DNA from 3 places in the Actinopolyspora sp. BKK2 genome. Region 2 is predicted to be linked to each of the others. Evidence: riboswitches for the same ligand, from Rfam matches in the RefSeq annotation. Region 2 holds a riboswitch; each other region holds the start of a gene.
What was found. Region 2 has a riboswitch for cobalamin ahead of G9Q41_RS08980 (nickel transporter). Riboswitches for the same ligand answer to the same signal wherever they lie in the genome.
Positions count from the first base shown of each region.

Region 1: another riboswitch for cobalamin. It lies ahead of G9Q41_RS16920 (DUF364 domain-containing protein); the one in region 2 lies ahead of G9Q41_RS08980 (nickel transporter).
Region 3: another riboswitch for cobalamin. It lies ahead of metE (5-methyltetrahydropteroyltriglutamate--homocysteine S-methyltransferase); the one in region 2 lies ahead of G9Q41_RS08980 (nickel transporter).

Region 1 covers NZ_JAANTE010000008.1:136,774-147,344, forward strand. The annotation lists gene G9Q41_RS16890 (ATP-binding cassette domain-containing protein) at 1-365, opposite strand, end outside; gene G9Q41_RS16895 (ABC transporter permease subunit) at 362-1,138, opposite strand; gene G9Q41_RS16900 (ABC transporter permease) at 1,165-2,097, opposite strand; gene G9Q41_RS16905 (ABC transporter substrate-binding protein) at 2,342-3,868, opposite strand; gene G9Q41_RS16910 (MFS transporter) at 3,865-5,151, opposite strand; gene G9Q41_RS16915 (PLP-dependent cysteine synthase family protein) at 5,148-6,257, opposite strand; gene G9Q41_RS16920 (DUF364 domain-containing protein) at 6,254-7,057, opposite strand; cobalamin riboswitch at 7,319-7,511, opposite strand; gene G9Q41_RS16925 (EAL domain-containing protein) at 7,842-9,926, shown strand; gene cynS (cyanase) at 10,171-10,571, shown strand, end outside.
Region 2 covers NZ_JAANTE010000003.1:466,599-477,169, reverse strand. The annotation lists gene G9Q41_RS09015 (cobyrinate a,c-diamide synthase) at 1-54, shown strand, start outside; gene G9Q41_RS09010 (cobalt-precorrin-4/precorrin-4 C(11)-methyltransferase) at 297-2,036, shown strand; gene cbiE (precorrin-6y C5,15-methyltransferase (decarboxylating) subunit CbiE) at 2,264-3,472, shown strand; gene G9Q41_RS22305 (cobalamin biosynthesis protein) at 3,469-4,248, shown strand; gene G9Q41_RS08995 (alanine--glyoxylate aminotransferase family protein) at 4,463-5,563, shown strand; gene G9Q41_RS08990 (GNAT family N-acetyltransferase) at 5,721-6,260, shown strand; gene G9Q41_RS08985 (GNAT family N-acetyltransferase) at 6,593-7,012, shown strand; cobalamin riboswitch at 7,165-7,287, shown strand; gene G9Q41_RS08980 (nickel transporter) at 7,362-8,432, shown strand; gene cobA (uroporphyrinogen-III C-methyltransferase) at 8,514-9,737, shown strand; gene cobN (cobaltochelatase subunit CobN) at 10,178-10,571, opposite strand, start outside.
Region 3 covers NZ_JAANTE010000008.1:107,496-118,066, reverse strand. The annotation lists gene G9Q41_RS16810 (alcohol dehydrogenase catalytic domain-containing protein) at 1-401, opposite strand, end outside; gene G9Q41_RS16805 (mandelate racemase/muconate lactonizing enzyme family protein) at 398-1,558, opposite strand; gene G9Q41_RS16800 (U32 family peptidase) at 1,555-2,520, opposite strand; gene G9Q41_RS16795 (IclR family transcriptional regulator) at 2,720-3,487, shown strand; gene G9Q41_RS16790 (hypothetical protein) at 3,907-4,194, opposite strand; gene G9Q41_RS16785 (sodium:solute symporter family protein) at 4,272-5,939, opposite strand; gene G9Q41_RS16780 (VOC family protein) at 6,221-6,628, shown strand; gene G9Q41_RS16775 (serine hydrolase domain-containing protein) at 6,763-8,112, opposite strand; cobalamin riboswitch at 8,354-8,613, shown strand; gene metE (5-methyltetrahydropteroyltriglutamate--homocysteine S-methyltransferase) at 8,745-10,571, shown strand, end outside.

The DNA of each region.
Region 1 (10,571 bases), on a different contig from region 2:
TCGGCACGTGTTTCGAAGCGCGCCGCGGCGAACTCGTGGAGCACGCTGCCGACACGACGCACCGGATTGAGCACAGCCGAGGGGTGCTGCGGCAGATAACCGATCCTTCCCGCACGCAGGGCCCTGCGTGCTCGTTCGTGCCGGGTCAGCAGCTCCACACCGTCCAGGCGCACGCTGCCGGAGAGGTCGATGTCCGGACGGTGCTCTCCTTGCAGCGCCAGCCCCAGCGTGGTCTTGCCGCTTCCGGACTCGCCGAGTACGAAAAGTACGGAGCCGCGCCACACCCGCAGGTTCGCGCCTTCGAGCAGTCGGGTGGTCTTTGTGCGCGCCCCCAGCCCGCGCACGTCGAGCAGTGGTTGGTTCAAGTGCGTACCGTCCTTCGCCGCGCCAGCGCCCGATCCACCACGAGATTGACTCCCGTGCACAACGACACCAACGACATCGCAGGAGCCGTGACCGCCCACGGTTGGGTGAACAGCGCGTTCTTGTTGAGCTCGATCAGCACGGCCCAGTCAGGGGCCGCGGAGGACAGACCGAGTCCCAGGAAGTTGGCCGAGGCCATCAAATAGAGCACCAGGTTGACCCGACTTCCCGCATCCACCGCCACGGGCCCGAGAATCGACCGCCCCAGGTAGATCAGCCGGATCCGCCACAGGCGTTCGCCCTGCATCGTCATCGCCTCCAACGCGGTGCTGCACTCCGGTGCCAGCGCGGCCCCTCGCGCGATCCGCACCACGGCAGGCAGCTGCAGTGCGGCGATCGCGACGATCAGTGTGCCCATGCCGCGCCAGCCTGTGGCGGCCAGCACCAGCAGCACCAGCAGTCCGGGCAGTGCGAGCAGGGAGTCCAGCAGTCGCAGCAGCAGGCGGTTCGTCCACTGCCGTCCTCCGACGGTCAGCAGTGCCAATGGAATCCCGGTCAGGTAGGAGAGCAGCAACGCCGCGCCGGTCATGGTCACGATCGAGGTCCCGCCGCTTAGCACCAGGGCCAGGACGTCGCGTCCCAGCTCGTCGGTGCCCAGGGGGTGAGCGTCGCTCGGGGAGGACAGGGCGCCCGCCTCCGAGGCCGTCGATCCGGCCAGGAATGGGCCGATCACCGCCGTGATCAGCGGGAATCCGAGCAGCACCCAACCCGCCACCCCGGGTCCACGCGTTCCCGAGCCCCTCAAGGTGTCACCTCGCGTTGTGGAACGAGTTGTCGTGCGGCGATGTCGGCGAGCAGGTTCACCGTGACCGTCGTGATGGCGAATATCAGCGTGTAGCCCTGCACGGTCGGGAGGTCGCGGGTCATGACGGCGTCGACGAAACCGGAACCGAGCCCGGGGAGCGCGAACAGCGCCTCCACGACCACCACGCCGCCGAGCAGACCGTCCACCGTGCGCGCGAGCTGCTGCACGGCGGTCCCCGCCGCGTTGGGCAGCACGTGCCGAAACAGCACGATCCGTTCGGGCAGCCCGTGCATGCGAGCGTGACTCGTGTACTCGGCGGTGTCGGCTTCGGCCACCCCGATACGGATCTGACGTGCCAGGGCGCACAACTGCTTGCACACCAGCACCATGACGGGTAGCACCAGCACAGCTGGGTATGCCAGCAACGAGAATCCCGAGATGCCTGCCGCCGTGGCGGGCAACCACCCCAGCTGGAGCGAGAACAATCCGACGAGCAGCAGCCCCAACGCGAACTCGGGCACCGAGTCGAGCACCACCACGATCGAGTTCACGGCGCGGTCCAACGGTGAACCACGCCGCAGCCCGGTCAACACTCCGAGCGCGAGCGCCAACGGCAGGGTGAACCCGAGCGCGACGGAGGTGAGCACTACCGTGGTGGCGAGTCCGTCGGCGATTTCCTCGATCACCGGTTTCCCGGTCAGCAGTGAGGTACCCAGATCCCCGTGCGCGAGACCGCCGAACCACTCGAGAAAACGAGTCGGGAGCGGTTCGTCCAAATCGAGTCGTTCACGCAACTCGGCCATCTGCTCCGGAGTGCCGTGCTTGCCGAGGATCACCACGGCGGTGTCGCCGGGCAGCGACGCGCCCAGCGCGAAGACGAGCACGGCGACCCCGAGAACCTGCAGCAGCGCGACCGCGATCCGCCTCATAGGGTCTTTCTGCTCTCCCCCGGCGCAAGGGCTCGCCGAACCGGATCTCCCGCCGGTTCCCGCCGCGGGGGCTCCGAGTCCGGGCAACGTTCCACACGACATCGGTGGTGCTCTCGGGAGAGCGCACACGGGGGACACCGTGGTGTCATCGGTGGGTCGTGTGGATGTGCAGGCGTCGTCGCGCAGGCAGGAACCCCGCCGGATCGACCCGAACAGAGCGCACCAGTCGGGAGGAGAGCACGCATCATCCCAGTTCGGCCCCGTCAAACCTGGCCCAGTTCAGCGAATTCGGGGTGGCGGCCTCCAACCCGCCGACATCGCTGGAGACGGCCACGTTCCAATCGCTGAATCCCCACACCATGAAGCCGCTGTGGTTGCGCGCGTGCCGCTGAGCGTCGGTGAGCAGCTCGGTGCGTTTCCGCTCGTCCGCGGTCGCGACGGCGTCGTCGAACAACCTGTTGAACTCTGCGGAGTCGTAACCGGTGTAGTTGGCGCTCACCGAGGCCGCACGCAGGCGTTTGGAGAGGTAGGTGGTGATCGGCAGGGTGGCGGTTCTGGTGTGTCCGGCCACGCCGTGCTTCTTGATGTCGGAGTAGTGGGTCTCGGAGGGGCCGACTCTGGGCGTGACCTTGATCCCGATCTCGCCGAGCTGCTCGGCGATCAGATTCGCCGCCGGTTCGAAGTAGGGGTCGGCCGAGCTGGTGCGCAGTTCGAAACCGATCCCCTCCGCACCGGCTTCGCGCAGCAGCTTGCGTGCTCGGTCCACATCACGTTCCCGCTGCGGGATGTCCTCCGGATAGTACTCCAACCCCTTGCCGAACAGGTCGTTGCCGAGTTCGCCGCGTTCGTTGAGCACCACTCCGAGCAGTGCCTCGCGGTCCACACCCGACAGTACGGCCCGCAGCACGCGGTTGTCGTCGAAGGGCGGACGGTCGACCTTGAAGGCCACCGCCTGCATGGTGCTGCGGGGAGCGGACAGCACCTCGCCCCGTCCGTCCTTCCGTACCATCTCCACCGAGTTGGCACCGATGTCGTGCGCGTAGTGCACTTGTCCCGAAAGCAGGGCGGACACTCGCGCGTTTTCTTCGTTGACCGGAACGAACTCCAGTTCGGAGAGTTCGGGCGGGCCGTCGAAATGTCCCTCGAACCGTTCGAACACGGCAGATCCGCCGGTTTCGAAAGACGCGAAACGGAACGGGCCGCTGCCGATCGGTTCGCCGAAGTCCGCGGCGTTGGCGGGAACGATCTCGGTGGCGGGCGCTCCCCACGCGGTGGGAAAGGAGAAGTCCGGTTCGCCGAGCACGAGTACCAGCTCGCGTTCCGAGACCGCTTCACTGGCTTTGAAGTCAACACCGGAGAACTGGGGTTGTGCCGGCGACCCGGTGGCCGGGTCGGCGATGCGCCGGTAGCTGTAGAGCACGTCCTCCGCCGTGACGGGTCTGTTGTCGTGGAACCTCGCCGCGCGCAACCTGATCCGCCACCGCTTGCCGCTGGCGTCCGGTTCCCAGGACTCGGCGAGTCGGGGAACCGGGCTCATGTCCTGGGCGTAACCGACCAGCGTGTCGAACAGCGCCTTGGAGCGCGCTTGGTCGACGAACAGGGAACCGGTGTGCGGGTCGAGCGACTCCCTGCTGCCCGACACGGAAAAGGCCGCCCGGAGCCTGTTGTCGGATCTGCTGCCCGTGCCGCCGCACGCCACGAGGGGGCCCGCGGCGAGCACGCCCAGCGTTCCACCGAGCAGTCGCCTCCTGTTGATGTTCGGTGTGGTCACGCGGGGGTCCCCTTCCCTTCGGAGGTGTGTTCGGATGTGCGGTCGAGCAGACCGCGCCGGTTCAGCACGGCCGCGCCCGAGCCGCCGGCTAAACCGACCAACAGCAGGAAGCACCAGGGCAACCAACTCAGCGCTGAGCCGTCGAATTCGTCGAGCAGCGCCCCGGCGAACCAGCTGACGGCGGCGGCCGCGAGTGCGGAGGCCAGGTAGTAGAAGCCGTAGTACGTCCCCGCCAGGCGCGGGTTGCCCACGGCGGGTAACAGCTCCATCGCGAACGGGTTGGTGATGGCCGTGCCGACGGTGAACAGCGCCGTGCCGACCAGCACGGGCAGACAGGCGAGTACCGTCGCCCAGCCACCGGCCCCGTCGGGCCTGCCGTCCCCCGCCGGGAGCAGCGGGCTGGTCGCCAGGACGGGTAGGAAGGAAACGCCCATGCAGCTCAAACCGATCGCCACCGAGCGTCCGGCCGTCCACCTGCGGCGGCACCATTCGGTGATCCGCACCTGACCGAACACGCCGATCGCGGTGGAGACCACGAACACCCCGGCGATGGACCAGGCGACCCCGGAGACGCGGCGGATCTCCAGCGGCAGCATCAGGTAGAGCTGGTTGTACAGTGCGAAGTACGCGGACAGCGCCAGGGTGAAACCGAGGAAGCGGCGGTTGCCTACGACTTCGCGCCAGCTGCCGAATACCCCCTTCTCCTGACGTTCGATCCGCCGGTGCGGCAGCACGAGCAGCTGGGCCACCGTGAGCACCGCGAAGGCCAGGCACGCCAGCAGCGCGATCAGGCGGAAGTCGACAGTGAGCAGCCCGGCCCCGAGCAGTGGGCCGAGCAGGGTGCCCGCGTGCCCGAACACGTTGAACACCGCGAAGGCCTCCGCTTTGTATTCCCCGGCCTCGTGCATCAGGTAAGTCCGCACCGCCGGGTTGAACAGCGCACCGGCGAGTCCGGTCAGCACGGCCGCCGCGATCAGGCCGGGCAGCGTGGTGAATACCCCGAACGATCCGAAGGCCACCACGCGCAGGGCGCACCCCGCGATGATCATCGGGCGGCAGCCGATCCGGTCGGCGGCCGTGCCGCCCACGAGGAACATGCCCTGCTGGCTGAGATTGCGGATTCCCAGCACCACCCCTACCACGGCCGCTCCGTAGCCGAGCTCTTCGCTCATGTACGAGGCAAGGAACGGCAGCAGCATGTAGAAACCGACGGTTATCCCGAGCTGGTTGACGACCAGCAGTCGCGCCGCGGGGGACAGTCGGCGGAACGCCGCGTAGTTCATGATTGAGCACCGTCCCGTCCGCACACGGAACACTCGGAGTCGCAGGTTCGTCCGGGACACGGGTCCTCTACTCTGCGCGTTCTGCTCCAACCGCGCGCCTCGCCCGCGCGGTACGGGTGCGGTCGGATGCACTGTGGCGCGTCGAGCGCGTTCCGCTCGTGGAACTCGTCGTCGTAGATGGTTTGCCAGTAGCGGTACGGTCCGTCCGGGAACACCGCCACCACCCGGTCCGAGTCCAGTTCGGCCGAACACCACGCGGCAGCCAGCGCCACGGCACCGGTACTCCACCCGCCCGTGACGAAGACGCTCCTGGCGAGTTCTCGGCAGGACCACGCGGCTTCGGCGGGGCCTACCCAGTGGACCTCGTCGAACTCCGCGTAGGCGACGTTGTCCGGATGGATGCTGCTGCCCAGACCACGCATCACCCTCGGCAGTGGTTCCGGGCCGAACAGCGTCGAACCCGGCGAATCGACTCCGATGATCCGGACACCGGGCCGGTGGGCACGCAGTACCGACGCGATTCCCGAGCTGTGCCCGCCGGTCCCGACGCTGCAGACCACCGCGTCCACCCGGTCGAACTGGTCAAGGAGCTCGTGCCCGAGAGCCGTGTAACCGGCTGCGTTGTCCGGATTGTTGTACTGGTCCGGCCAGAACGCGTCCGCGTGCTCGGCCAGTATTCGGGTGACCCGATCGCGTCGCGCGCGTTGCCATCCACCGACGGGAGCCGGTTCGTCGACGACCTCGATCCGCGCCCCGTGCGCACGCAGCAGGCTCGCGCTTGGATCGTCGAGTTCACGGTCGGCCACCAGTACCACGGGGTGGCCGAGAGCGATACCCACGTAACCTAGCCCGATTCCCAGGGTGCCGCTGGTGGATTCCACGATGGTGCCGCCGGGCCGCAGCTCGCCGCGCCGTCTGGCGCCGAGGATCATGGACAGCGCGGCTCTGGCCTTCATGCCACCGGGGGATACCCCTTCGAGCTTGGCCCAGAACCCGGGGTGCTCTTCGGGAAGTGGAGTCGTGACTCGCAGTGCGGGGGTGTCGCCGATGAGTTCCAGCAGCGAGTGACACCTGCGTCCGCCCGCGGAGTCCGCGTCGCTGTTCACGAGTGTCCTCCGGGGGCAGCCGGGTAGAGGTGGATCTCGTTCTCCTGCCCGGTGAGCCAGAAGAACGGGTAGGGCTCGGCGGAGAGTGCGGTTAGGTGCGTGCCCAGCAGTTCCCTGAACACCGCGCTGCCGGTCTGGGCGAACACCACCAGCGGGACGGCATTGGCCCGGCAGTGTTCGGCGATCCCGTCGAACGTCCCGTTGCCCAGGGTCATGCCGGATGCGAGTACCGCCCGGGCTCCGGACAGCGCCGCGGAGTGGTTCCGCAGCACGGTTTCTCCCTGCTCGGTGCGGCCACCCTTGAAGTCGCATGGAACGTGTTCGAGGTTCCGGGCTTCCAAAGCGGACAGCAGTGAGTTCACCACTCCGATGACCGCTACGGGGCCTTTGGTTCCTTCGGGGAGCAGATCCACCACGGCGCGGGCTCGTGCCCGCGACTTGGCCGACGAATCACCACGCGGGAGACGCGCGGTGCGGGAGTCTCTCCGAGCGTCGTGCGGTGACAGGTGTGCGAGGTAGGCGTCCAGCGCGGCTGTGCGAACGGCCGGTTCCGGGTGATCCAGCAGCTCGTCGACCGTGGAACCGGTCAGGCCGGACAGCCGTGTGGTGTCCTGAGCGTCCGGTTCGGTGGCGCAGGAGCCGACCGCCTCGCCCACCCGAATGCTCAGTACCGAATTGACGTACCCCGTGGTCCTGCCCACGTGGCGCGCATTCTGCTCGGTACGGAAGGCGACAGTGGCCATCATCTCGGCCGGGAGGGGGTTTCCGTGCTCGAGGAGCGAACCGGTTCGGGCTAGCACGACGAGTTTGTCCAGGATGGACAGTTTTGTGACGGTAGGATCTGAAGGTGTTTCCCCGATGGGCACACTTGTCTCCACGCTTCGGGTCGTGAGGGTCGTCGTCGAGTCGTCCGGAACGCGGACGGTTTCAGGCGTTTACGACGAACGGGACGTGGGGAGTGACCTGCCCTTGCGCGTCCCCGTGGAAAAGCGGTGGAAGGTGAATGCGCGCGCGGTTCGGTACGGCACCGTCGTTACCTCCTCCGGGGCTCCGCGACCCCGTACGAATCGGCACGACGACGGCAGTCTCCTGACTCGTGGATCGGCGTTGTCCGCCGCCTTCCCATCGGATCACCGACAGTGGCGTTTTGGCGAAAACTCCCCACACACAGTGGCGGGACCGTGCCGGGCTTGCACCGGCTTCCTGCATGTCGTCGCGTTGGTTTCGCACGGAACGTTCACACCTCGGGGGTGAGGTGTCAAGGTGTCATGGGCCGCAACACATCGCTCGGGTTCCGGTGGTTGTAGCAGCCCCCGAGCTCAGGGACGGGGTGGACGATCTCGCGATCCCGATTCCGAGCTGACCGGGTACCTGGCCCAGCATGTCCGGTCCAATGGGGTGAAGATCGAAGGTTGGTCGTGCGCGTATCGTGATGCTGGTCGACACTCGAGAGCGACCGGGAAAGAAGCGGATGTTCCGATGTGGAAACAATGGTGAACCCATCACCGTTGCCGGGGACCCGTTTCGAACGGCAAACCACCGGGGACTTGTAGGCCGATCGCGACTCGGTAACCGGAGCTGTACATGAGCGGCACGGACCACGGGAATGGCCTTCGGGCCGATGGCGAGAAGGTGATCGGCGCCTTCGGATCCTCACTGTTGGAGTACGCCGTGTACACCCTCGACCCGGACGGCGTGGTGTCGAGCTGGAACCCCGGGGCGGAACGGCTCACCGGGGCCCCCGCCGACGAGGTGGTGGGGCAGAACATCTCGATCTTCTACACCTCCGAGCAGAACGCGACGGGTTATCCGCGAGAACTGCTCAGGCGTGCCGTGGAATCCGGCAGCTGTACCGATGAAGGTTGGCGGATACGCAAGGACGGCAGCAGGTTCTGGGCGAGCGTGGTCACCACCGCCCTGTGGTCTAGCGAAGGGAGACTACGCGGTTTCGCCAGGCTGACCAGGGACGAGACCGATCTTCATACCCAGCTGGAACGGTCGCTGCGGCAGTTCCACGACCTTTTCGTGCTAACCCCGATCGGCATCGGGGTGTACGACAGGTACGGCTACCTGGTCGATTCCAACCTCGCGTTGTGCGGGCTGCTCGGTTACTCCCCGGAGCAGATGTCCGGAGCACACGTAACGGATTTCGTCCATCCCGACGAGCCGGACAAACCGAAGCTGCTGGAATCCTTCGGCGCCGGTGCTCCACCGGGGCGAGCTCCCGTCCGGGAGATGAAGCTGCTCCGGTCCGACGGACAGCAGTTGATCTGCGAGCTGCACATCGCGAAGTCGGTGCGCCCCGAGGGCGATGAGTTCTGGATGGTTGTTTGTCAGGACGTGACCGAGCGCAACCGGCGGGTCGAAGAATGGCGCTACTGGGCTACCCACGATGAGCTGACCGGGCTGCCGAACCGACAAGCCCTCGATCAGCTGCTCGCCGACGCCGACATGAGCGGATCGGCGATGTTGTACTGCGACATCACCGACTTCAGACGCATCAACGAGTCCCTCGGGCTGCGGGCTGGGGACGAACTGTTGATGGAGCTGGCCAAGCGCATGCGCGGCGATCTGCCGGAGGGCTGGCTCGTCGCGCGGCTGGCTTCGGACGAGTATCTGGTCGTGTGTCCGGACGTCGTGGGCGCGGGTGGGGTGGAGGTCGTGGTCACGCTGGTCACTGAGTTGCTCCACCGGACCGTTCACCTGCGTGATCACCCACCCATCCAGATAGCGGCCTCGGTCGGGGTGGCGATCGCGGAAAGCTCGGACTCGACGATCGACGAACTGCTGCGCTCGGCCGGCGCGGCCGTGATGGAGGTCAAGAGAGGCAACAGGGAACGGTTCGCGGTGGCCAGCACGGCGCTGATCGAATCGATGGACCGGCAGGTCCAGTTGGAGAGCGAGCTGCGCACGGCTCTGGAAAACGAGGATCTGGCACTGTGTTACCAGCCCATCGTGGATGGTGATGGGGTGATCAGGGCCGCCGAAGCTCTGGTGCGCTGGTGGCATCCGGAGCGAGGGAAGCTGACCCCGGGTTTTTTCCTGCCGGTCGCCGAACGAGGCGGCCTGCTGCGTAAGCTCGATCGTTACGTACTGCGTGCGGCGTTGCGCGAAGCAGTGTCGTGGCCGCCGAGAGCTGATGGTGGGGCGGTACGGGCCTCGATCAATCTGGGGGCGCTCTCGCCGGGCGATCCGGAGCTGCTCGACGTGCTCGACGAGGTCGTGGCCGAAACCGGTATCGCCTGGGGGCATATCGTCCTCGAGCTGGTGGAGACCTCGTTGATCAACCTCTCCGCACGGGGACTCGAGGTCATGAGCGAGCTCGCCGAACGCGGCGTGCGGTTCGCCGTGGACGACTTCGGCACCGGCTACTCCTCACTCGCTCGGCTGAAGGAACTCCCGATCGAGATCATCAAAGTCGATCGCGGTTTCGTCGCGGAGGTCGCACGGGACAGCACCGATCTTCACGTGGTCCGGGCCATCGTCGATCTGGCGACTGCCATTGGTTGCAGATGCACCGCCGAAGGGGTGGAGACCCTGGAGCAGTTCGAGGCGCTGCGCGGTGTGGGGGTGCTTTCTTACCAGGGGTGGTTGTTTTCCTACCCCGTCCGGGCCGGGGAGCTGCGGAGTCTGCTGGAGAGCGGTTCGTCGTGCCTGCCCGAAGGGTGAGAAGGGACCTTCGAACGGTGCGAAGGTCCCGTACCGGTCGATCCCGGGAACCACGACACGGAGTCACCGGTCGGCAGGGTTGTCCGGCGACATCCGCGGAGGCAGATTCCGCCGCCCCCGTGATCACCCTGTGGGACGGAGCGACGACGAACGGTGTTGCTCACCCTGTTCGCGGGTAAGCACCCGAGTGCGGGGTGCCCCGTCAAGGCAGCGGTCGACGAGCAACGAGGAGAGGGGCCGGTCGATGAACAGGTCGGAGGCCACGGAACGGATTCACGAGGCCAAACGGAGAAAGGGGTTCGGCTACACCGATCTCGCCGAGCGCCTGGGCGTGGACAGGGCCTGGCTGACCGCGGCGATGCTCGGGCAGCATCCGCTGGAGGCCGGGCAGGCCGAGCAGCTCGGGGAACTGCTCGAGCTCCCCGAAGAAGTGGTTCCGGTGCTCACGGAGATCCCCCACCGCGGTTCGCTGGATTCGGTCCCGCCGACGGATCCGACGATCTATCGCATCTACGAGGCGCTCCAGGTGTACGGCACCACCATCAAGGAACTGATCAACGAGGACTTCGGTGACGGGATCATGAGCGCGATCACGTTCAACCTCGACGTCCAGCGGGAGGAGACCGCGGAGGGCCCGCGCGTTCG
Region 2 (10,571 bases):
CCGGTGGGGCAACCCGACGCGGTGTCCCGCTTCGTGCGGGCCTGCGCGACGTAGCGAGCGCTCCGCGCTCGACGGAGCGGCGAACGCTGAGGGGGCGTGCTCTCCCGGCCACCCGGCGCGTCCACCGAACGGCGGATCGTGACGGTACGGTCGAGTGGTCGTCCACTCCGGACACGTCACGGGAACGGGTGAGGCGGAGATGCCGCACGCCGACCGGGGTGTTCCAGGGGACGACCCGTGGCACCGGTTCCAGTGGTATTAGTTGCACCGCGAGGTGGGGAGAGGAGAGCGATCGCATGACTCAGGGGACACGTACCGGGGTGGTCTCGTTCATCGGGGCCGGGCCCGGTGCGGCCGACCTGATGACGCTGCGTGGTGCGCGGCGAATCGCCGAGGCGGACATCGTGCTCTGGACTCCGAGCCTGATCTCTCCTGAGTGCGTGCGTGAGCACGTCCGCGGGGACGCGGAGTTGATCGACACCACCGGGTCGAGCTCCCAGGAAGTGCTGGAGGTGTGTCGCAGGGCCGAGCGGGAGCGGCTCAGAGTGGCCCGCGTGTACACGGGCGACGCCGTGCTGTGGAGCGCGGTGCAGCAGCAGTACGACGCCTGCTCCCGCATGGAGCTCGCGGTCGAGGTTGTTCCCGGGGTGTCCGGGCATTCGGCCGCGGCCGCTTCCGTGGGCAGGGAGCTCACCGGTTCGGCGGAGGAGTGCTCCGTTTGGCTGGGGAAACCGGACGGGAACTGGAATTCCATGCCCGGGACGGGCGAGGTGCGCGAATTCGCCGCGCACGGCGCGACGATGGCGCTGTCCGTTTCCGCGTCCCGTGCCGGGCAGCTCGTGGAGCGGCTGCGCGCGGGAGGTTACGAGGACGACGTCCCGGTCGTGGTCGCCTACAAGGTCACCTGTCCCGACGAGCTGGTGCTGCGGACGACCCTCGGTGAGGTGGCCGACCTCGTGAAGCGGCACCGCCTCTGGCGGCACACCCTGTTCCTCGTCGGGCACGCCTTGCAGCCGACCAGCACGCGCTCCCGCTCGTACGGTTCCGCGGGCTCCAGGTGGGGCCCCGGGACGGGAACGGGGGCCTCCGCTTCCACGACCTCCCGCAGGGACGGGGACGGACGCCGTTTCCCGCGCGGTGAGCAGGGCAGGACCGATTCCTCCGCGGAGTCCCGCCGGCGCTCCGGGGCCGGGTCCGGCGAGGACGCCCTGCTGTCCCGGGCGCGTGGTGACGAGCAGCGCAGCGGTTCCCGCGCCGAGGCCGAGGTGGCCTGGTGGGCGGTGCGTGATTGGCAGCGGAACGCACGGGACGGCATCGTCAGGGCCGACGTTCGGGGCAGTCACGGCCGACGGACGGAGCCCGACACCCAGGCCCCCGACCTGTTCACCACCTCGCAGGATCCGGAAGTGCTCGAGGGGTTCCGAACTGCGCGTGCGGGCCCGGACGCTCCCGCCGCGGCGCCGGGGGAGACCTCGGGGGACACCCCGGATCGGACGTCGCCCGCGCAGGTGAGTCCAGTGGACGAGGCAGCTTCCGGGCAGCAGAATGCGGCGGAGGAGGTGTCGGCCGAAGCCGTCGCGGAGCAGGATGTCGTTGAGCAGGACCGTGCCGAGGTCAGCGCCGGGACCGAACCGGCCGCGACCGAGGTTCCGACTGCGGAGTCCGCCGCCGGGTCGACGGATCCGTCCTATGCGGACAGCACCGCGGTGGACTCCGGCGGCACTGGTTCCGAGGCCGCTGGTTTCGGGACCGCTGATTCCGAGACCACTGATTCCGATGGCCAGGCCCCGCCCCACCGGAGCTCGGGGAAGCGGAACTCGGGCGGTTCACGAGCCAAACAGCAGTCCTCCACCAAGCAGCAGAGCTCGAAAGCGGGGAGCAGGACCGGAGCTGCCAGGTCCTCCGGCAAGTCCGCCGGGACGAAGACGGCTGGCCGGACCAAAAACCAGCGCAAGACGAGCACCTCCGACTCGGAGGAGAGCTCCTCCCGGAGTGGACAGTCGTCCCAGCGCCCCGCATCCGGAAGTTCCGAGTAGCGGGAGCTGACTCCTCGACCGGCACGACGACGTCGGCGACTCCCGGGCCGCAGCTCGGTGCCGTGATCGTGCCGACGAGGTGATTCCGTGCTGTGCTGTTGCGCACCACGTGCGTCTCCTGTCCGGAGACCGGAGTGGTGAACTTCCGCGGGCCCGCCTGCCGCGAGTCCGCGGAAAGCGGAGGTTCTGTTTTCGGTAACGACGAGCGTTCGGACGGAGAGTGCGACGTGACGGTCACGGTGATCGGAGTCGACGACGGCCCGCTGCCTGAGGGCGCGGCAGAGCTGCTGAACTCCGCGGAACTGGTCGTGGGATCCCGCGGGCAGTTGCGCGCTCTCGCTCCGGAAGGAGCGCGAACCGTCGAGCTCGGGTCCTTCGGACCCGCGTTGAGCGCGCTGTCCGCGCTCGCCGGTGACGAGACGGGGGTGGTGCTGGCTTCCGGCGATCCGGGATTTTTCGGAGCGGTCCGGGCGCTGCGGGACAAGGGGCTGCGATGCGCCGTGCTGCCCGCGCTGTCCAGCGTTCAGCGGCTCATGGCGCGGGTGGGGCGTTCCTGGGACGACGCCGCGGTGATCAGCGCACGCGTGGGGGGTGTGCGCCGTGCGCTCAACGTGTGCCGGGCCCGTTCCGCCGTCGTGGTGCTGACGACCTCCGGCGCGGGCCCGGCCCAGCTGGGGGCGGGGCTGCGCGGCTGGCGGCGCACTCTCGTCGTCGGGGAGGACCTCGGCGGAAAACACGAACGAGTGACGACGGTGGAGCCCGCCGAGGCGGCGGAGCGGACCTGGTTGGAACCCAACGTCGTGTTCTGCGTGACCGACCCCGACGCCGTCCCCGAGCGGGGTTGGCACGGTGGCGGTGAACCCGTTCCTCCCGAGGGGTGGGCTCTGCCGGAGGAGGACTTCTCCCACCGGGAGGGCACCATCACCGGCTCCGAGGTGCGTGCGGTCGCCCTGGCCGGACTGGCGCCGCGGCCGGGCTGCCTGGTCTGGGACGTGGGGGCCGGATCGGGCTCCGTGGCAGTGGAGTGCGCCCGGATGGGGGCTGCCGGCATCGCGGTCGAATCGGACGAGGCCCAGGTCGTTCGACTGGTCTCCAACGCCACCGCGCACGGCGTGGACGTGCGCGTGGTGGAGGGCGCGGCTCCCGGCGTGCTGCGCGAGCTGCCCAAACCGGACTCCGTCTTCGTCGGCACTCCCGACTCGGAGGTGCTCACCGCCTGCGCCCACGTGGGGGCGGAGCGGGTGGTGCTCGCCCTGAACGAGCTCGACCGGGTGGCGGCGAGCAGGGACGTGCTGCGCAAGGCCGGTTACCGGGTGGAGGGTGTGCAGCTCGCGGCCAATCGGTTGTCCGAGCTCGAGGACGGCTCGGCGCGGTTGACCGCCCGCGACCCCGTGGTCCTGCTGCGCGGCTTCCGAAGCGCGGACGATCAGGGGTGAGCGAGCACCGCGCGGGCCCCGGAACGCGAACCGGGCTCCTGAGCGGGGAGGGTGGCCTCGCGGGGCCACGTGCGCTGGCGGAGTCGCTCGACGCGGAGGTCGAGGGTGATCTGGACGGGTGCCTCGCGGCTTTCGCGCGTGGTGTTCCGGTAGCGGTGCACAACCCGGGCGGGTACGTGGTGGACCGCTTCGTCCGCGCGGGGACCGCGGAGCGGGTGGAGGGCGCATCGTGGAACGTGGTGATCTCCGACCTCACCGGGGACGCCGACCTCACCGGGGACGCCGGTCTCCCGGGGGACGTCGGCCTCACCGGGGGCACCGGAGACGAGCGGACGGTCCGGCTCGTTCCTCGTGGGCTCGTGCTCGGGATCGGTGCATCCAGCGGTGTCGCCGCCGGGACGGCATCGGCCGCTCTGGCCGGTTTGGACGAGTTGCTCGGGCCGCGTCCCCGAGCGGTTCGTGCGGTGGCCACGGTGGACCGCAGGGCGCGGGAGCCCGGTCTGCGCGCGGCGCTGCGGGAGTACTTCCTGGCTCGCGGCGTCGACGGCGAGCCGCCGTTGCGGGGGTACGCGCCCGAAGTGCTTTCCGCTGTCCCCGTGGTGAGCCCGAGCGCTTCCGCGCGGAGCGCGCTCGGAACCGCCGGCGTCGCGGAGGCGGCCGCGCTGCGAGCCGCCTCCGAGGTCGGCGATGGCGGTCCCCGCTTGGTGCTGCCCAAGGCGGTGGTCTCCGGGGTGACCTTGGCCGTCGCGCGAACTCCCGCTCCCGCCTCCTGCTGAGAGGTGCACCAGTCCCGCGGCTGACCTGCTGCTGTCCCCGATCGCGCGTGCCGGGGCCCTGCCACCTCTCGTCTTCCTGTGACATTCTCAACACTTTTGCGCACGGGGTTCGTGAAATCCTTATTTCGCCTTACGGAAACCCTTTTGTGCAGCAGGATTCCCGTCAAGTGGGTGCAGCCCGCTGTGCTGGGCAGGTGTGCCTAGGGTGGAAGTCATGGCACTGGTTGAACGCTCCCTACTGGGCCCGGGCCCGTCGAACACGTACCCGGAGGCCACCGCGGGGTTGGCCGCCCCACTGCTCGGTCACCTGGACCCCGATTTCCTGACGCTGCTGGACGAGACCGGGGACCGACTGCGGACCGTCTGGGGAACGGAGAACTCGCGGACGCTGCCCCTGTCCGGAACCGGCTCCATCGGCATGGAGGCGGCTTTCGTCAACTTCGTGCGTCCCGGTGACGTCGTGGTCGTAGCGGTGAACGGTCTGTTCGGCGAGCGCATGTGCGACGTCGCGTCCCGTTACGGCGCCGAAGTCGTCCGGGTCGACCACGAGTGGGGCGAGCCCGTGGACATCCAGCGGGTGCTCGACGCGCACCCCGACCCCGCGCTGGTCGCGGCCGTGCACGCCGAGACCTCCACCGGGGTGCGCAGCGACATCGCGGGTCTCGGCGCTGCCCTGCGCGAACGTGGCGAGCGCACCCTGCTGCTCGTCGACTGCGTCACCTCGATCGGGGGTGAGCAGGTCGAGCTGGACTCCTGGAACGTCGACGTCGCCTACGCGGGCACTCAGAAATGCCTCGGAGTGCCGCCGGGACTGGCCCCGTTCACGGTTTCCGAGCGCGCCTGGGAGCGCAGGGTGGAGAAGCCGACCACCTGGTACCTGGACCTGGGGCTGATCGGCAACTACGTGAACGGCGGGAGCTCGGGCGGTCGCGCGTACCACCACACGGCTCCCACCGCTATGGTGGCCTCCCTGCACGCGGCTCTCGGCCGGATCCTGCAGGAGGGCATGCCGGTGGTGACCGAAAGGCACCGGGCCGCAGGCGAAGCCCTCCAGGCGGGGCTGCAGGAGATGGGGCTGAACCTGTTCGCCGCGGAGGGCAGCAGGCTGCACCAGCTCACGAGCGTGTGGGTCCCCGAGGGCGTGGACTCGGCCGGTGTGCGCAAGCAGCTGCTGAACGACTACGGCATCGAGATCGGTGGCGGTGCGGGGCAGTTCGCCAACAGCGTGTGGCGGATAGGCCTCATGGGCAACAACGCCCGCCTCGACCGCGTCGAGATGCTGCTGGGCGCGCTGCGCAAGGTGCTCGGCCGGTGAAGCTCGGGTGATCCGGCGGGCCGTGTGCTCGGCCGGAAAAGCGGTGCGAGCACACGGCCCGGACGGGTACGCTCCTCTTCAGGCGGTCGCCGGCGTCGAGCAGCCGGACACGGCAATCGCTCGACACTGCACCGTTCACGTAGGAGCAGCCGGTCAGATGCAGCAACCTTCCTGGACGGTCAGGCGGGCGACGGTCGACGACGTCCCCGCGATCGCGCGCATCAACGTCGCGAGCTGGCGCAGTGCCTATCGGAATCTCGTCCCCGAGGAAGCGCTCACCGAGCTCGACTCCGACGAGATCGCCCGGTCCTATCGCGAGCTGCTCGCTAGTCCGGTACCCGAAAGGGCGATCCTGCTCGCCCGTCGCGCCGACACGATCGCCGCGTTCAGCGGTGTCTCCCCGGTACGCGTCCCGCAGCGCGACGCCTACCCCGAACACCGGACCGGCGAGCTCGTCAGTCTGTACGCCGACCCGCAGTGGCTGGGGCGCGGAGCGGGACGTGCCGTGCACGACGCCGCCCTGGGGCATCTCGCGGACCACGGCTTCACCCGTGCCGTGCTCTGGATCCTCGAGGGAAACGATCACGCGGCGGACTTCTACCAGCGTCACGGTTGGACTCCGGACGTCGTCGAGCGTCACGTCGAACTCGCGGGACGGCTGATCCCGCTGCGGCGCTGGTCGCATCCGCTCTCCTGAAGGAGGACGCCGGGCAGGGGCCGAGGAACGTGCCTCGGAGCCGTGCGGAAGTGCTCACACGAAGAGCGGATTCTCCGCCGTCGCCTCGACGCAGCCACCGGGAGCATCTTCATCACGTTAGGAGCCGGACTGGCCCTCAACGATGACCAGCACCGTCCGCGGGCGCCCCATTCGGCACCCGGGCGGGTGTCATCGGGACGGCTGGAAGAGTCGGAAATCGGGTGAGGTGGAGTACTAGGATCGTCACAGTGGTGCGTCCCGCGACAACGTCCGACCTCCCAGCACTGCAAGCCGTCGAACGAGCTGCCGGTGAGCCCTTCCGTGAATTGGGCATGGACGCCGTCGCAGATGACGACCCGCCCTCCCTTCCGGAACTGCGAGGGTTCGCCGAAGCCGGACACGCGTGGGTCATCGACCGGCACGAGCAGGTCGCCGCCTACCTGCTCGCGCGGGTTCTTGACGGCTGCGCCCACATTGAGCAGGTCTCGGTCCACCCTCACCACGCCCACCAGCGGCTCGGCGTCGCCCTGGTGGAGCACCTAGCAGACTGGGCACGCCGCCGTGGATTGCCCGCACTCACCCTGACGACGTTCCGCCACGTCGATTGGAACGGACCGTACTACCTCCGGTGCGGATTCCGGTGGCTGTCCGAATCCGAGATCACTCCGGGGCTGCGAGAGCTCCGCGCCCGCGAAGCGGCCCACGGCCTCGACAGGTGGGACCGCGGATGCATGCGGCGCGATCTCACCTGACCGGGAGCCGGCCGCGACCCCGTCGCACGGCGCGATCACGGTGCGCCGAGAATCACGCCGAACCCTGCGTCGATGCCGCGCCCCCGGTGAGGAAGTTCACCATGATTGACCTCCTGCCCCTGTTCGGGTGAGGATGCTCCGCGCCGCACGGCGAGGAACTCGGTGCGACTCCGAGACGGTCCCGCCACTGTGACCGGGAAGCGGCTCCCATCAGGCCACGGCTCAGTCGAGCTGGAAGGCGGGAGTGACGCGTCGATCCGGAAGTCAGGAAACTCCCTGCGGCCCGCGCGCCGAACCGCGACGCGCGGAACCGATCCCTCGGGCGAGGAGACCCAGGAGGTCCGCACGCATGACTTCTGCCGAACAGCCCGTCGCACGAGAACCCGGCCGCCGGGCCGTCGGCCAGCGGGGCAGGGTGACGCTGGTCTTCCTGGCGCTGGCCCTGCTGCACCTGCTGGGCTGGGGCGGCTACCTGCTCTACCAGAGCTCGCCCGGTGCGGCGGGCGGTCTGGCCGCCGCCGGAACGGCGGCCTACGTGCTCGGACTGCGCCACGGCTTCGACGCCGATCACGTCGCCGTGATCGACGACGCGACCCGCCTGCTCATGCAACGCGGTAAACGCCCCGTGTCCACGGGAATGTGGTTCGCCCTGGGGCACTCCAGCGTGGTGCTGCTGCTCGCCGTGGTCGTCGCCTTCGTCGCCGGTGTCACGGCGAAGGGCTGGGCCGAGAGCTTCGGGGCGCACACCGCGCTGTTGGTGGACGCCTTCGTGGTGATCGTGCTGGGCACGCTCGCGGTGCTCAACGCGCTGGTGCTCAAGGACGCGGTGCGGTTGCTGCGCAGGGCGCGCACCTCGGAGGTCGACGACTCCGAGGTCGAGGAGGTCCTCGGCAGGCGTGGCCTGCTGGCCCGGGTGCTGCGCGGCAGGATGCGCGCGTTCATCGGGAGCTCGTGGCACCTCTTCGTGATCGGCCTGCTGTTCGGACTCGGGATGCAGACGGCCACCGAGATCACCGTGCTCGCCCTCGTGACGCCAGCGGAGGTGCCGACCCTGCCCCTGCTGAGCCTGCCGCTGCTGTTCGCCGCGGGAATGTGCACAGTGGACAGCGTGGACGGGATGCTGATGTCGCGTGCCTACACCTGGTCGCTGGCGCGGCCGGTGCGCAGGCTCTGGGTGAACGTCGCCACGACGGCGCTGACCGTGGGGCTGGCGGCGGTGATCGGAGTCGTCGTGCTCGCCGGTGTGCTGGCCGAGCTCGGAGTGTCACCGGCCGGAGCAGTGGCGGGTATCGGTGATCACTTCGAGCTTCTCGGGTATCTGACGCTGGCGGCTTTCATGGCAACATGGGGAGGCGCCGCGCTCTGGTGGAGGCTCTTCGGGACCAGGACCCCGCGCTCCGCGCGCGCCCGTGCGCGTTGACCGAACGCGAACAGCGACAGCTTTGTACCGCGACCCCGCCGACGTCGCCGGGGGTGCAGATCGACAGGAACGACTACCCAGATGAGCTCGCACAGTCAACATCACTACTTCGCCGGACTCGACCTGCAGGACAAGCGGGTGGTGGTCGTCGGGGCCGGAACCGTGGCGCAACGCCGCATCCCCCGGTTGCTCAAGGCGGGGGCGCGGATCGAGGTCGTGTCCCCCGAGGCCACGCCGGCGGTCGAGGGCATGGCCGAATCGGGAGAGCTGGTGTGGCATCGCCGTCCCTACGACAGCGGTGACCTGGACGGTGCCTGGTACGCGGTGGCCTGCACCTCGGACAGCGAGGTCAACGCGAGGGTGGTCGCCGAGGCGGAGCAGGACCGCGTGTTCTGCGTGCGCGCCGACGACGCGGCGCGGGGAACGGCCGTGACCCCGGCGGTGGCCGAGCACAACGGGCTGCTGCTCGGAGTGCTCGGCGGGGGAGACCACCGAAGGTCCGCGGTGGTCAAGGAAGCACTGTCCGAGGCGCTGCGCACCGGCGTGATCGACGAGCACGTGGAACCGCACGAACCGGGCGTGGCCCTGGTCGGCGGTGGTCCGGGGGATCCTGACCTGATCACGGTCCGCGGGCGTCAGCTGCTCGGGCGGGCCGATGTGGTCATCACCGACAGGCTCGCCCCGCGGGAGCTGCTCGAGGAGCTCGGGCAGCACGTGGAGGTGATCGACGCATCCAAGATCCCCTACGGACGTGCGGCGAACCAGTCCGTGATCAACGAGATGCTGATCGACCGGGCCAGGGCGGGCAAGTTCGTGGTGCGCCTCAAGGGCGGTGACCCGTACGTCTACGGGCGCGGTTTCGAGGAACTGCTCGCCTGCGTGGAGGCCGGAGTCGCGGTGACGGCCGTGCCGGGGATAACCAGCGCCTTCGCGGCTCCCGCCATCGGAGACGTCCCCGTGACGCACCGGGGGGTGGCGCACGAGGTGGTCGTGGTCTCCGGGCACGTGGGACCGCACGACGAGCAGTCGCTCGTCGACTGGCCCGCGCTGGCCCGGTTGAACGGGACCCTCGTGCTGATGATGGCCGTCAAGCGGATCCGCGAGTTCGCCGACGTGCTGCTCGAGCACGGCAGGGAACCGAGCACACCGGTCGCGGTGGTGCAGGAGGGCACCATGCAGGGGCAGCGGACGCTGCGCAGCACGCTGGACGGAATAGCCGACGCCGTGGAAGGGGCGGGGATCGAACCGCCCGCCGTGGTGGTCATCGGTGCGGTCGCGGGGCTGGCCCCCGAACGCCCCGCCTGACCCCCGCGGGTTCGCGTTCGGTCTCGAACGCCTCCCGCTGCCGGTTCGGCCGTCGGCCGGGTTCCTCGCGGAGACGGAGCCGATGTCGTGCAGGACGCTCCTCGGGGAGTGGGGAGCCCCTGAAACGGAAGAACTTCGTCGAACACGCTCCCAGCATGGGGCGAGCGTCCGGGATGCGGAACTCCCGGAACTGGAAGTTGTGGATGCACGGGGCCGCCGTGGATGTTCTCCGGCCGGGCTGTTGGGGGAGTCGGGGCTTTCTCCGGCGCGGCGGAGCAGAAACGCGCCACCCGAGCTGACCGGATCCGCCGCGGGGGATCCCGCGAGGACGGCCCCGACGTCGTGCGAACCGCTCCCGACGTCGGGGCACCCGCTCACGAGACCTCGGGAGGTTTCGCCGAGCGAGTGCCCACGACAGGGGAGGGCGGGGAGAGCCCCGGTCAGCTCTCGCCCGGTCCGTCCTCCAGATCACCCTCGACCTGCAGGTAGACCTCCCGCAGCCCCTGCAGCGTCTCCGGGTCCGGCTCGGCCCACAGCTCACGGTCGGCCGCCTCCAGCAGCCGCTCCGCGATGCCGTGCAGCGCCCACGGGTTGGACTCGGTGAGGAACTTCTGGTTCTGCTCGTCGAAGACGTAGGTCTCGGCGAGCTTCTCGTACATCCAGTCCCCGACGACGCCGGTCGTGGCGTCGTAGCCGAACAGGTAGTCCACCGTGGCCGCGAGCTCGAAAGCACCCTTGTAGCCGTGCTCGCGCATCGCCGAGACCCAGCGCGGGTTGACCACCCGGGAGCGGAAGACCCGGGAGGTCTCCTCGTGCAGCGAACGGGTGCGGATC
Region 3 (10,571 bases), on a different contig from region 2:
AGCCGCGCGGGCAGGGTCAGGTAGGTGGCCCACCCACCCGGACTGGTGAACCCGGTCTCGTCGTACTGGTCGGCGCAGAGGTTGTTGTCCCCGCGCCTGCACGCCGGGCACACACCGCACCCGCGGAAGCCCTCGCCCACGACGAGGCGACCGCTCAGGCCCTCGTCCACCTCGGATCCGACGGCCACGACCCGCCCCGACCACTCGTGCCCGGGAACCACCGGGTAGCGCACGAACTCGGGGGGCCTGCCTCCGGTGAACACCTCCCGGTCCGATCCGCAGATCCCGCTGCGGACGACCTCGACCATGGCCTCGCGCGGGCCGGGGGGTGTGGGCTCGCCGGGAACGACCCGCAGGCTTCCCGGCCGCTCGATCCGCACCTCGCGGGCGGAATCGCTCATGAGGCCTTCTCCTTCGTCCCGCGGAAGTGCCAGTCCTCGGCGTAGAGGTCGAACCGGGCTCCGCTGGCCGGGTGCTCGCGCACGAAGTCCACGTCGAGCTCCACCCCGAGCCCGGGGGCGGTGGGCAGCTCGAAGTAGCCGTCCTCGACCTCGGGCAGTCCGGGTGCCGCCTGCTTCACGTGCGCGTCCGCGAAGTCGTTGAAGTGCTCCTGGATTTTGAAGTTCTCGGTCACCGCGGCGAGGTGCAGGTTGGCGGCCGTGAGCACCGGCCCGCCCACGTTGTGCGGGGCGACCAGCACGTAGTGGGTCTCCGCGGTCGCGGCCACCTTGCGGGCCTCCGAGATGCCGCCGAAGTGCCCGATGTCGGGCTGGATGATGTCGGCCGCCTGCCTGGAGAACAGCTCCCGGAACTCGAAGCGGTCGTGGATGCGCTCCCCGGTCGCGACAGCCAGCGGGGTCGCCGCGGAGACCTTGCTCAGCGCCTCGATGTTCTCCGGCGGCACCGGCTCCTCGATCCAGCTGGGCGAGAACCGGGCCAGCTCACCGGCGATCCGGGTCGCTTCCGCCGGGGTGAACCGCCCGTGCATCTCGATGAGGACCTCGACGTCGGGGCCCACCGCGTCCCGCACGGCTTCCACCAGCTCGACCGAGCGGCGCGACTCCTCGAGCTCCAGCTCCCAGCGCCCCGGGCCGAACGGGTCGAACTTCAGCGCCCGGTACCCGCTGTCCACCACCGCGCGGGCCGCCTCGTGGAACTGCTCCGGAGTGCGCTCCACCGTGTACCAGCCGTTGGCGTAGGCCTTGACCCGGTCCCGGACGTTGCCGCCGAGCAGTCGCCAGACCGGTTCGCCCAGCGCCTTGCCGACGATGTCCCAGCACGCCATCTCCACGCAGGCGATGCCGGACATCACGACCTCGCCCGCGCGGCCGTAGTCACCGCGCTTCATCCGCCACACCAGGGATTCGATGTTGAACGGGTCGGCGCCGACGACGTGGTTGCGCGCGGCCTCGTTGAGGTAGCCGAGCAGCGCCTCGGTGTGCCCCAGCATCCGCGTCTCGCCCACCCCGACGAAGCCGTCGTCGGTGTGCAGGCGGACGTAGGTCATGTCCCTCCAGGGAGTCCCGAGGACCAGGGGTTCGACCTTCGTGATTTTCACCTGAGATCACTCGCCTTCTCGCTCGTCGCGGACTCACCGCGCGGGACGGCGAGTCCTGGGGCAGGCAGTTCCGAGGTCGTGGCCTCCGGCATGTAGCGGTGCAACATGTCCAGGCCGATGCGGGCACGACGCACGCGTTCCCGACCGAGCGCGACGGCCGTGGGGGTCAGGTGGCCACCGCTGGGATAGATGTCGGGGGCGTTGCGCAGCCCGAACTTGACGTAGACGGGTGCGGCGACCCGGACTATCTCGGCTATCTCGTAGTGCCGGACGAATCCGCCCAGGTCGTCCGGGGACTCGATGTAGATGTCGAGCGGCAGGTCGGTGGCCGCGCGTATGGAGGCCAGCTGACCGATGGAGAGGTCCGTCGGCACGTTGTAGGTGTCGGCGCCGAGCCTCTCCGCGATCGCGATGGAAACCGGATTGGACAGAGCCATTTGGACACTGCACTTGAAGCACATGTCCGCGGGCAACGTCCCGTCCTCGCGCATCCGCGCCGCGATCGAGAGCACCCCGAGGTCCGTGATCAGCACGCTGCGCACACCGGCGTCGGCGGCTCGGCGCACGTCCTCCAGCACGTGGGCGAGTTGATCGGTGCCGCGGGCCTGGGCCGCTATGGAAGCACCGACCCGGGATCCCACCATCGCTCCGGTGTGCCATCCCGCCTGCGGACGGGCGAACAGGCTCAGCTCCGCGTGGTTCCGCCCCGCCGTGGCGGCCATCTCGGCGAGCTCGGTGTCCGTGAGCATCATGGCCCCGCTGCCCTGGGAAATGCGGTGCACGGGGACGTCCCGTTCCGCGGCTTCGGACAGGACGGCGTCGAGCACCTCGGGCCCCTCGGTGCTCGGGATCTCCACGCGATACTGCGCCCCGTCGGGGAAACGCCGGGAGCTCGCAGGGGGTTCTTCGGCGTCCTCGGCGGGCAACCCCTGGGATCGCAAGAACGTTCGTGCTTCCAACACCCACTCCGTTCGAAATATCGGACGTTGTTCGACAACGTAGCCGCACATGCCTCACCAGGTCAATAGGCGAGTCCTTCGAACCGCGTCTTCCGATTTCCGGTAAACTGTTCGAAATACCGGTCACGTGTCGGCCAAGGACCAGCTCACGGATCCGGCCCGATCGGAGCTCATCCGTCGAAGAACCGAGGGGGCGACCGCTGTGGCACGAGCAGTACCCGCTTTGCAGCGGGCTTTCGACATACTGGAACTGTTCCTGGACGAAGCGGAACTGAGCGCCCCGGAGATCACCACCAGGCTGAATCTCCCCCGCACGACGGTGCACGAGCTGCTCGGAACGCTCGTGGAGCGCGGGTACCTCACCCACGCGGGCAGCAGCGGTTCCAGGTACAGGCTGGGAGTCCGGAGTTTCCAGCTGGGCTCCGCCTACGCCGACCGGCTGGACCTCGCCCGCGAGGGACAGCTCGCCGCCGAGGAGACCTCGCGGGAGTGCAACGAGACCGTGCACATCGGGATCCGCGAGGGGACCGAGGTGCTCTACATCGCCAAGGTGGACAGCAGGCACCCGGTGCGCATGGTATCGGCCGTGGGAAGGCGTCTTCCCGCCCACTGCACGGCGGTGGGCAAGGCCCTGCTGGCACCGCTTTCCGCGGACAAGCTCGACGAGCTCTACGGCTCGAGCACGCTGTCGCCGATGACCGCCAACAGCATCACCGACTACCGGAGTCTGCTCGCCGAGCTCGCCGAGGTCCGCGAACGTTCCGGACGCGCCCGGGAGCACTGCGAGTCCAATGATTCGGTCGCCTGCGTCGCGGCGCCCGTGTACGACCACTCGGCCGAGGTGGTGGCCGCCATGAGCATCGCGGTTCCCATCCTCAGGTGGGACGAGGAAGTCGAGCGGGGACTCACCGAGACGGTGATGCGCGGCGCCGCCAACCTCTCCGAGAGGTTGGGGCACCGCGCGGGATGACGCAGAGCCCCGCCGCGGTCGACGGGCCGCTCGGGGAGCTTCTCCCGGACCTCACCGCAGGCGCTTACGAGCCTGAGCAGCCCGACCGCCCGCGGGGTCTCAGTCGAGTGCCCGGCGAGGACAGCCTCGACGTTGTGTAGGTGCCTACCCGATGTCGAGGTGCCCGAAGCAAGACCCCGCGAGAGGCACCACCGCGCAACCACCTACGACAAGCCAGTCCCCGAAAAGCCTCACCCCAACGAAAGCGCTGTGAGCCCGAGCAGTCGGCACCGCCGCGGGTTCTCTCGTGGTGCTCTCGCGAGGACGGCCCCGACGTTGTGTAGGCCGCTACCCGATGTCGGGGCACCCGCAGCGAGAGCCCGCGAGAGGTTCCGCCACCCGCACCGCCAAGCAATAGGCACCGCCGACCTGAGGAAAGATCAGTCCTCCTCTGCGGGAACCTCCGGCGCCTCGAGCGGACGCAACTTGACCCAGAGCAGAAAGAGCCCACCGAGCACCAGCATCGACAGCCCGGTCCACAGGTTGATGTTGATGCCCTGGGCCTTGGCCAGCCCCTCCTTCGTGGGGAATATGCCGGCGAACCCCACCAGCACGCCGTACACGACGAAGAGCCCGCCGATGATCGTCCGGATGTCGAACAGCTTCGTCGACGCGGACGAGTTCCCGGTTTCGCGCCGGTCCTCTCCGGAATCCGTTTGCTCGGACAACGGTTACCTCCAAACTTGGAACTCCGACACGCGGCCGGGTGAGCAGCACCCGGCCGCGCCGAACTCGCGACGAAACCTCACAGGGAGAACGGGATGTAGCACAACACCGCGAGCACGATCGCTCCCCAACCGAGCAGGGCCGGTTTGCGATACCAGGCGTCGTCGCCCTTCTGCAGTTCGCCCCGCGTGTTGGCATCGGCCTTCGTGTAGACCAGTCCGACCAGTTCCTCGGCCGGCTTCGGCCGGGTCGCCAGGGCGATGGGCACGCTCACCGCGACGTCGACCGCGAAGGCGATGATCGAGGAGGTCATGTTGACCGCCTGATCACTGCCCATCTCCACGATTCCCGCGCGGTAGAGGCTGTAGAAACCGACCGGAGCCAGCGTTCCGAGCAGCAGACCCCAGAAACCGGCCTGGGCGGTCATCCGCTTCCAGAACAGGGCGAGGATGAAGGTGGCGAACAGCGGGACGTTGAAGAAGGAGAACAACGTCTGCATGTAGTTCATGATGTTGCTGAACGAGGCCGCGATGAACGCCGTCCCGATCCCGATCAGCACGCCCACCGCGGTGACGACGCGGCCTATCATCAGATAGTGCGCGTCCGACATCGCCGGCTTGATGTAGGCCTGCCAGATGTCGGTGGTGAAAACCGTGTTGAAACTGGACACGTTGGCCGCCATCCCCGCCATGAAGGAGGCCATCAGCCCGGTCACGGCCAATCCGAGAACACCGTTCGGCAACAGCTCCGCCATGAGCAGCGGTATCGCTGAATTGTAGTCGTACCCACTTCCGGGCTGACCGATGTTCGGCTGCACGAGCAGCGCGATCACGCCGGGAAGCACCACGATCAGCGGGATGAACATCTTGGGGAAGGCCGCGATCAACGGGGTGCGCCGCGCGGCGGAGAGGTTCTTCGCCGAGAGGGACCGCTGGACCTCGGCGAAATTCGTCGTCCAGTAGCCGAACGAGATGGCGAAACCGAGTCCCAGGGTGATGGTCAGCCAGTTGGCCCCCAGGGGATTGTCCTGGCCGAATCCGGTGCCGCCCCAGGCGCTCAGGAACTGCGCCCCTTCCGAGGCGGTCACCTTGTCCAGCAGACCTCCGACACCGCCGACGCGGACCAGCCCGAGCACGGTGAGCGGCACCAGTGCCGCGACGATGACGAAGAACTGCAGCACCTCGTTGTAAATGGCCGAGGTGAGCCCTCCGATGACGATGTAGGCGAGCACGAAGAGCCCCGCCACCATGATCGAGAGCGGAATCGGCCAGCCGAGCAGGGCCTGCAGCACGATGGCCAGGGCGTAGAGGTTCACACCCGCTATGAGCACCGAGGCCACCGCGAAGAGTATCGCGCTCAGCAGGTGCGAGGAACGACTGAACCGCAGTAGCAGGAATTCGGGAACACTGCGCACCTTGGAGTTGTAGTAGAACGGCATCATCACCAGGCCGAGGAAGACCATGGCGGGGATGGCGCCGATCAGGTACCAGTGAATGGTGTAGGCACCGTACTGTGCCCCGTTCGCGGCCATTCCGAGTATCTCGGTCGCCCCCAGATTCGCCGAAACGAACGCGAGTCCGGTGACCCACGCGGGCAACGAGCGCCCGGACAGGAAAAAGTCCAGCGTGGAGTGCACGCTTCGTTTTGCGGCAAACGCGATCCCGATAACGACCGCGAAATAGATGACAAGAATGAGGCTGTCCATCCAGTTCAACGACAGCCGTAGCCCATCGGCCAGAGTGTGCATCGTCGTCCGATCCTGTCGCCGTCCGCGAGTTGGCTCTCCAATCGCATGTTCGGTATGCCGAACGTTGTTCGAACAACCTACGACACGATCGGGTGACGGTCAACACATGATCGGTGCTCGACTTCCCGAGTGACACCCCGTGTTCCGCTCGCCGGAAATCGGAGGTCACTCGGCATTCGAGAGGCAAAGCACGGGCGACACGGTCAACTACTCAACGAATTCACCACGTCCCGACCGACTCGTTCAACTCGGGGAGCCCCTCGACCGGCTAGTTTGCCGTCATGTCCATCGAATTCAGCGCCGTCGGCATGGTCGCCGACGACATGGCGCAAACGCTGGCCTTCTACCGGCGGCTCGGTTTGGACCTGCCCGCCTCCGCCGACGCGGAGGCCCACGTGGAGGCCGCCCTGCCCACGGGAGTTCGACTCATGTGGGACAGGGCGGACGCGGTGTGGACGACCGAGCCCGATCAGGAACCGTCCTCCGACAGGCACCGCATCGCCCTGGCCTTCGACTGCGGTTCGCCGGAGGGCGTCGACAGCACGTACGCGGAGCTCACCGCGGCGGGCCACCGGGGACACCACGCTCCCTGGGACGCACCGTGGGGACAGCGCTACTCGACCGTGCTCGACCCCGATGGCAACCACGTCGACCTGTTCGCCAACCTGCCGGACCGAACGGACGGCTGAAACTCACCCGGCGGTTCGACGGGGCGGACCGGACGAGCCCTGCCCGTCCGGTGAGACGTTCCCGACGGCCCCGCGTGGGGACGGCCGTGAACCGAGGGGCGGAGCGGTTCCGCCCCTCCGGCGGGATCAACCGGTCACTTCCACGGAAGCGTTCCGCCGGGGACGGGAGCGTTCGGATCGTACGGAGCCCTGGTGAACACGAAGGTGTTCAGATCGATGTGGGCGGGGGTCCCGTCCGCGGAACGGACGACGCGCAGCGGCTCCCCGCGGTGGTAACCGTCCAGGCCGATCCAGGTCTCCTCCCCCGCGTAGCGGAACCTCGAGGTCCTGCCCGGCCCCTTCCAGGCCGACAGCTGGAGCAGCCCGTCCGGCAGCACCCGCATCAGGTGCGGAATCGGTCCCCAGTACCACAGCCCGGTCAGCGCCAGCGTCTCCTCCGAGACCTCTGTGCTCGGATGCCACTCCGGTGGGATGCGCGGTTCGTGCTCGGCGAGCACGTCCAGCAGATCGGTGGCCAACGCCCCAACCCCGGAGGTGGTGTTGGCCAGGAAGACCACCCCGGTCGCCTCCTCCGGATCGGCCAGTACGTTCGCGAGGAACCCCGGCATCGACCCGCCGTGCCCGACAAGCCTGCGCCCCCGGTGGCGCGCCAGCTGCAGACCGAGTCCGAACCCCCGGCTCCACTCGGCACCGTCGTCCACGCTGGCCGGTTGGCGCATCTCGGCCAGCGTGTCGGGGTGCAGCACCTCACCGGTCTCGCCCATGAGGAAGCGCAGCCAGCGGACCATGTCATCCACAGTGGACCAAAGTTGTCCGGCGGGGGCCATCGCCGCCGCGTCCTCGGCCGGCTCCGGCTGAAGCACGTCGGCCCACGGGTGCACGGCCAGTCCTGGAGCGTAGGGCTCCACCGGCTCCATCGTCGTGCGCCGCATGCCGAGCGGATCGAGGATCTCCCCGCGAAGCGCGGTGGCGAAGTCCTCACCGCGCAGCCGCGCGACGAGCTCGCCCAACAGCCCGAACGCCGTGTTGGAGTAGTGCAGGACGTGCCTGGGTTCCTCGCGCAGCTGCGCATCGTCCACCGAGGCGACGAACCTCTCCGGGGTGTCGCCGGGAACGCGCTCCCACCACTGCCCCGCCGGTTCGGAGCTCAACCCGCTGTTGTGCGCCAGCAGCTGCCAGATCGGGCGATCGTCCACAACGGTTCCCGGGACGTGGTCGCCGAAGCGATCGGACAGCTCCAACCGCCCCTCGTCGCGCAGGCGCAGCACCAGCACGGCCACGAACGTCTTGGTGATGGAACCGATGCGGTACTGCGTGTTCGCCGTGGGCGGTTCGGTGCGCACCGATCCCCGGCCGTCCACCCAGAGGGTCTCACCGTCGCGGACCAGCCCGGCGATCAACGAGGGAACACGGTTCTGGGACTGCTCGACGGCCAGTCGCCGCAACAGGGCGCGTCGAGTCGTGGGCAGCAGTTCGCTCGGCATGAGGACATGCTTCCGCGCGGGAGCTCCCGTTCGCAAGTTCACCCGCGGCACCGACCCGTAAAGTGTGCCACTCGACTCCCCGAAGCGCGACGCCTTTCCGCTCCGCTCGGCGAAACTCGGACGGACCGCGCTGTGACCGAGAATACACCGGAAGCCGAAATCGCTGCCGAAACGCCTCGCCCGCCCCCTCCACCGGCCTGGACCGAACCACTGGGGACTTGCCAAACCGGGCCGAGCACGCAACCATGCGTGCATCGGTGGTTCACCGGCGGTGACGAGAACGTCCCGCCCGGTGAGGCAAGAGGGAACCCGGTGCGAATCCGGGACTGCCCCGCAGCGGTGAGTGGGAACGAACGCCGTCCCCACGCGGTCGACGAGGATCGCGTTCGGAGCACGGCACTGGACGGGAGAACCGCCCGGGAAGCCGACGGCGAGTAGGAGAACCGGCCGGGCCGGTAGTGCCCACGAGTCCGAAGACCTGCCATCGATGCGCACTCCGGTGCGCGAGTCCGGGGCCTCGCGGGAAGGCCGGCAGGACGGCGGGTCGTACGCTCCCACGCGACCACGACACCTGTGCCACTTTCCTCGAGGCCTCCGGCCAACCATGCCGTCGAGCTCGCGAGGAGAGAGCTTTGACCAGCCAAATCGGATCCACCGTACTCGGCTATCCCCGCATCGGGCCGCGCCGTGAGCTCAAACGGGCGCTGGAGAACTACTGGTCCGGTGAGACCGACCGGGCCCGGCTGCGCGAAACGGCCGGGCAGTTGCGCGCGCGAACCTGGCGGAGGCTGCACGAGGCCGGACTCGGATCCGTCCCGAGCAACACGTTCTCCTACTACGACCAGGTGCTGGACACCGCCGTGACGCTCGGGGCGGTTCCCGAGCGCTACCGCGATCTCGGTCGCGACCCGCTGGACACCTACTTCGCGATGGCCCGCGGAGCGGAGTCCACACCTCCGCTGGAGATGACGAAGTGGTTCGACACCAACTACCACTACCTCGTACCCGAGATCGGCCCGGACACCCGGTTCGGCCTCTCCGACCGCACCCCGGTCGAGCGGTTCCGGGAGGCCCGTGAACTGGGAATCACCACCCGGCCGGTGCTCATCGGGCCGTTGACGTTCCTGCTGCTGGCCAAGAGCACCGCGGAGGCCCCCGCCTCCTTCTCCCCCGCGGATCGGCTGGACGACCTGCTGCCGGTCTACGCCGAACTGCTGGAGGAGCTGCACCGGGCGGGCGCCGAATGGGTGCAGCTGGATGAGCCCGCCTTCGCCGCGGACCGCAGTTCGGCCGAACTGGACAGGCTGCGCACCGCCTACGCGCGGCTGGGCGGACTGTCCACCAGGCCGAAGCTGTTCGTGCCGACCTACTTCGGCGACCCCGGCGAGTCCCTCGGAGTGCTCGCCTCCGCTCCGATCGAGGCCGTCGGGGTGGACCTCGTCGCGGGTTCGACCACGCCCGACGTGCTTTCCGGCCTGACCGGACTGCGGAACAAGACGCTGGTCGCCGGGCTCGTCGACGGTCGCAACATCTGGCGCTGCGACCTCGACGAGGCCCTCTCCACCGCGGCCACCCTGCTCGGCGTCGCCGGTGAGGTCTCGATCGGGACCTCCTGCTCGCTGCTGCACGTCCCCCACGACGTCTCGGCCGAACGCGAGATCGACCCGCAGGTCAAGTCGTGGTTGGCCTTCGCCGAGCAGAAGGTCGAGGAGGTCGTGCTGCTCGACCGCGCGCTGCACGAGGGCCGTCACGTCGTTCGCGAGCAGCTCGACAGGGGGCGTGCCGCGGTCGAGGACCGCCGGGCCGCGGCCAGGTCGCGCGACGAGCGGGTGCGCTCGCGCACCTCGGAGCTGCGTCCCGAGCACGCGCGGCGTGGCGACCCCGCGAAGCGGCGTGCGGAGCAGCAGCGGGCGCTCGACCTGCCGCCGCTGCCGACCACCACGATCGGTTCCTTCCCGCAGACCTCCGAGGTGCGCGGGGCACGCGCGCGGTTCCACAACGGCCGGATCGACCGGGCCACCTACGAGTCCGCGATGACCGGCGAGATCCGCCGTGTGATCGACCTGCAGGAGGAGCTCGGGCTCGACGTGCTCGTGCACGGCGAACCCGAGCGCAACGACATGGTTCAGTACTTCGCCGAGCACTTGGAGGGCTTCGTCAGCACCGAGAACGGCTGGGTGCAGTCCTACGGTTCGCGGTGCGTGCGGCCGCCGATCCTGTTCGGCGACGTCTCGCGCCCCGAGCCGATCACCGTCGGGTGGACGGAGACGGCCCGCAGCATGACCGACAAACCGGTGAAGGGCATGCTCACCGGTCCTGTCACCATCCTCGCCTGGTCCTTCGTCCGGAACGACCAGCCGCTGGCCGAGACCGCGAACCAGGTGGCCATGGCCATCCGCGACGAGGTGGTCGACCTCGAGTCGGCTGGTGTCGGCGTGGTGCAGGTGGACGAACCCGCG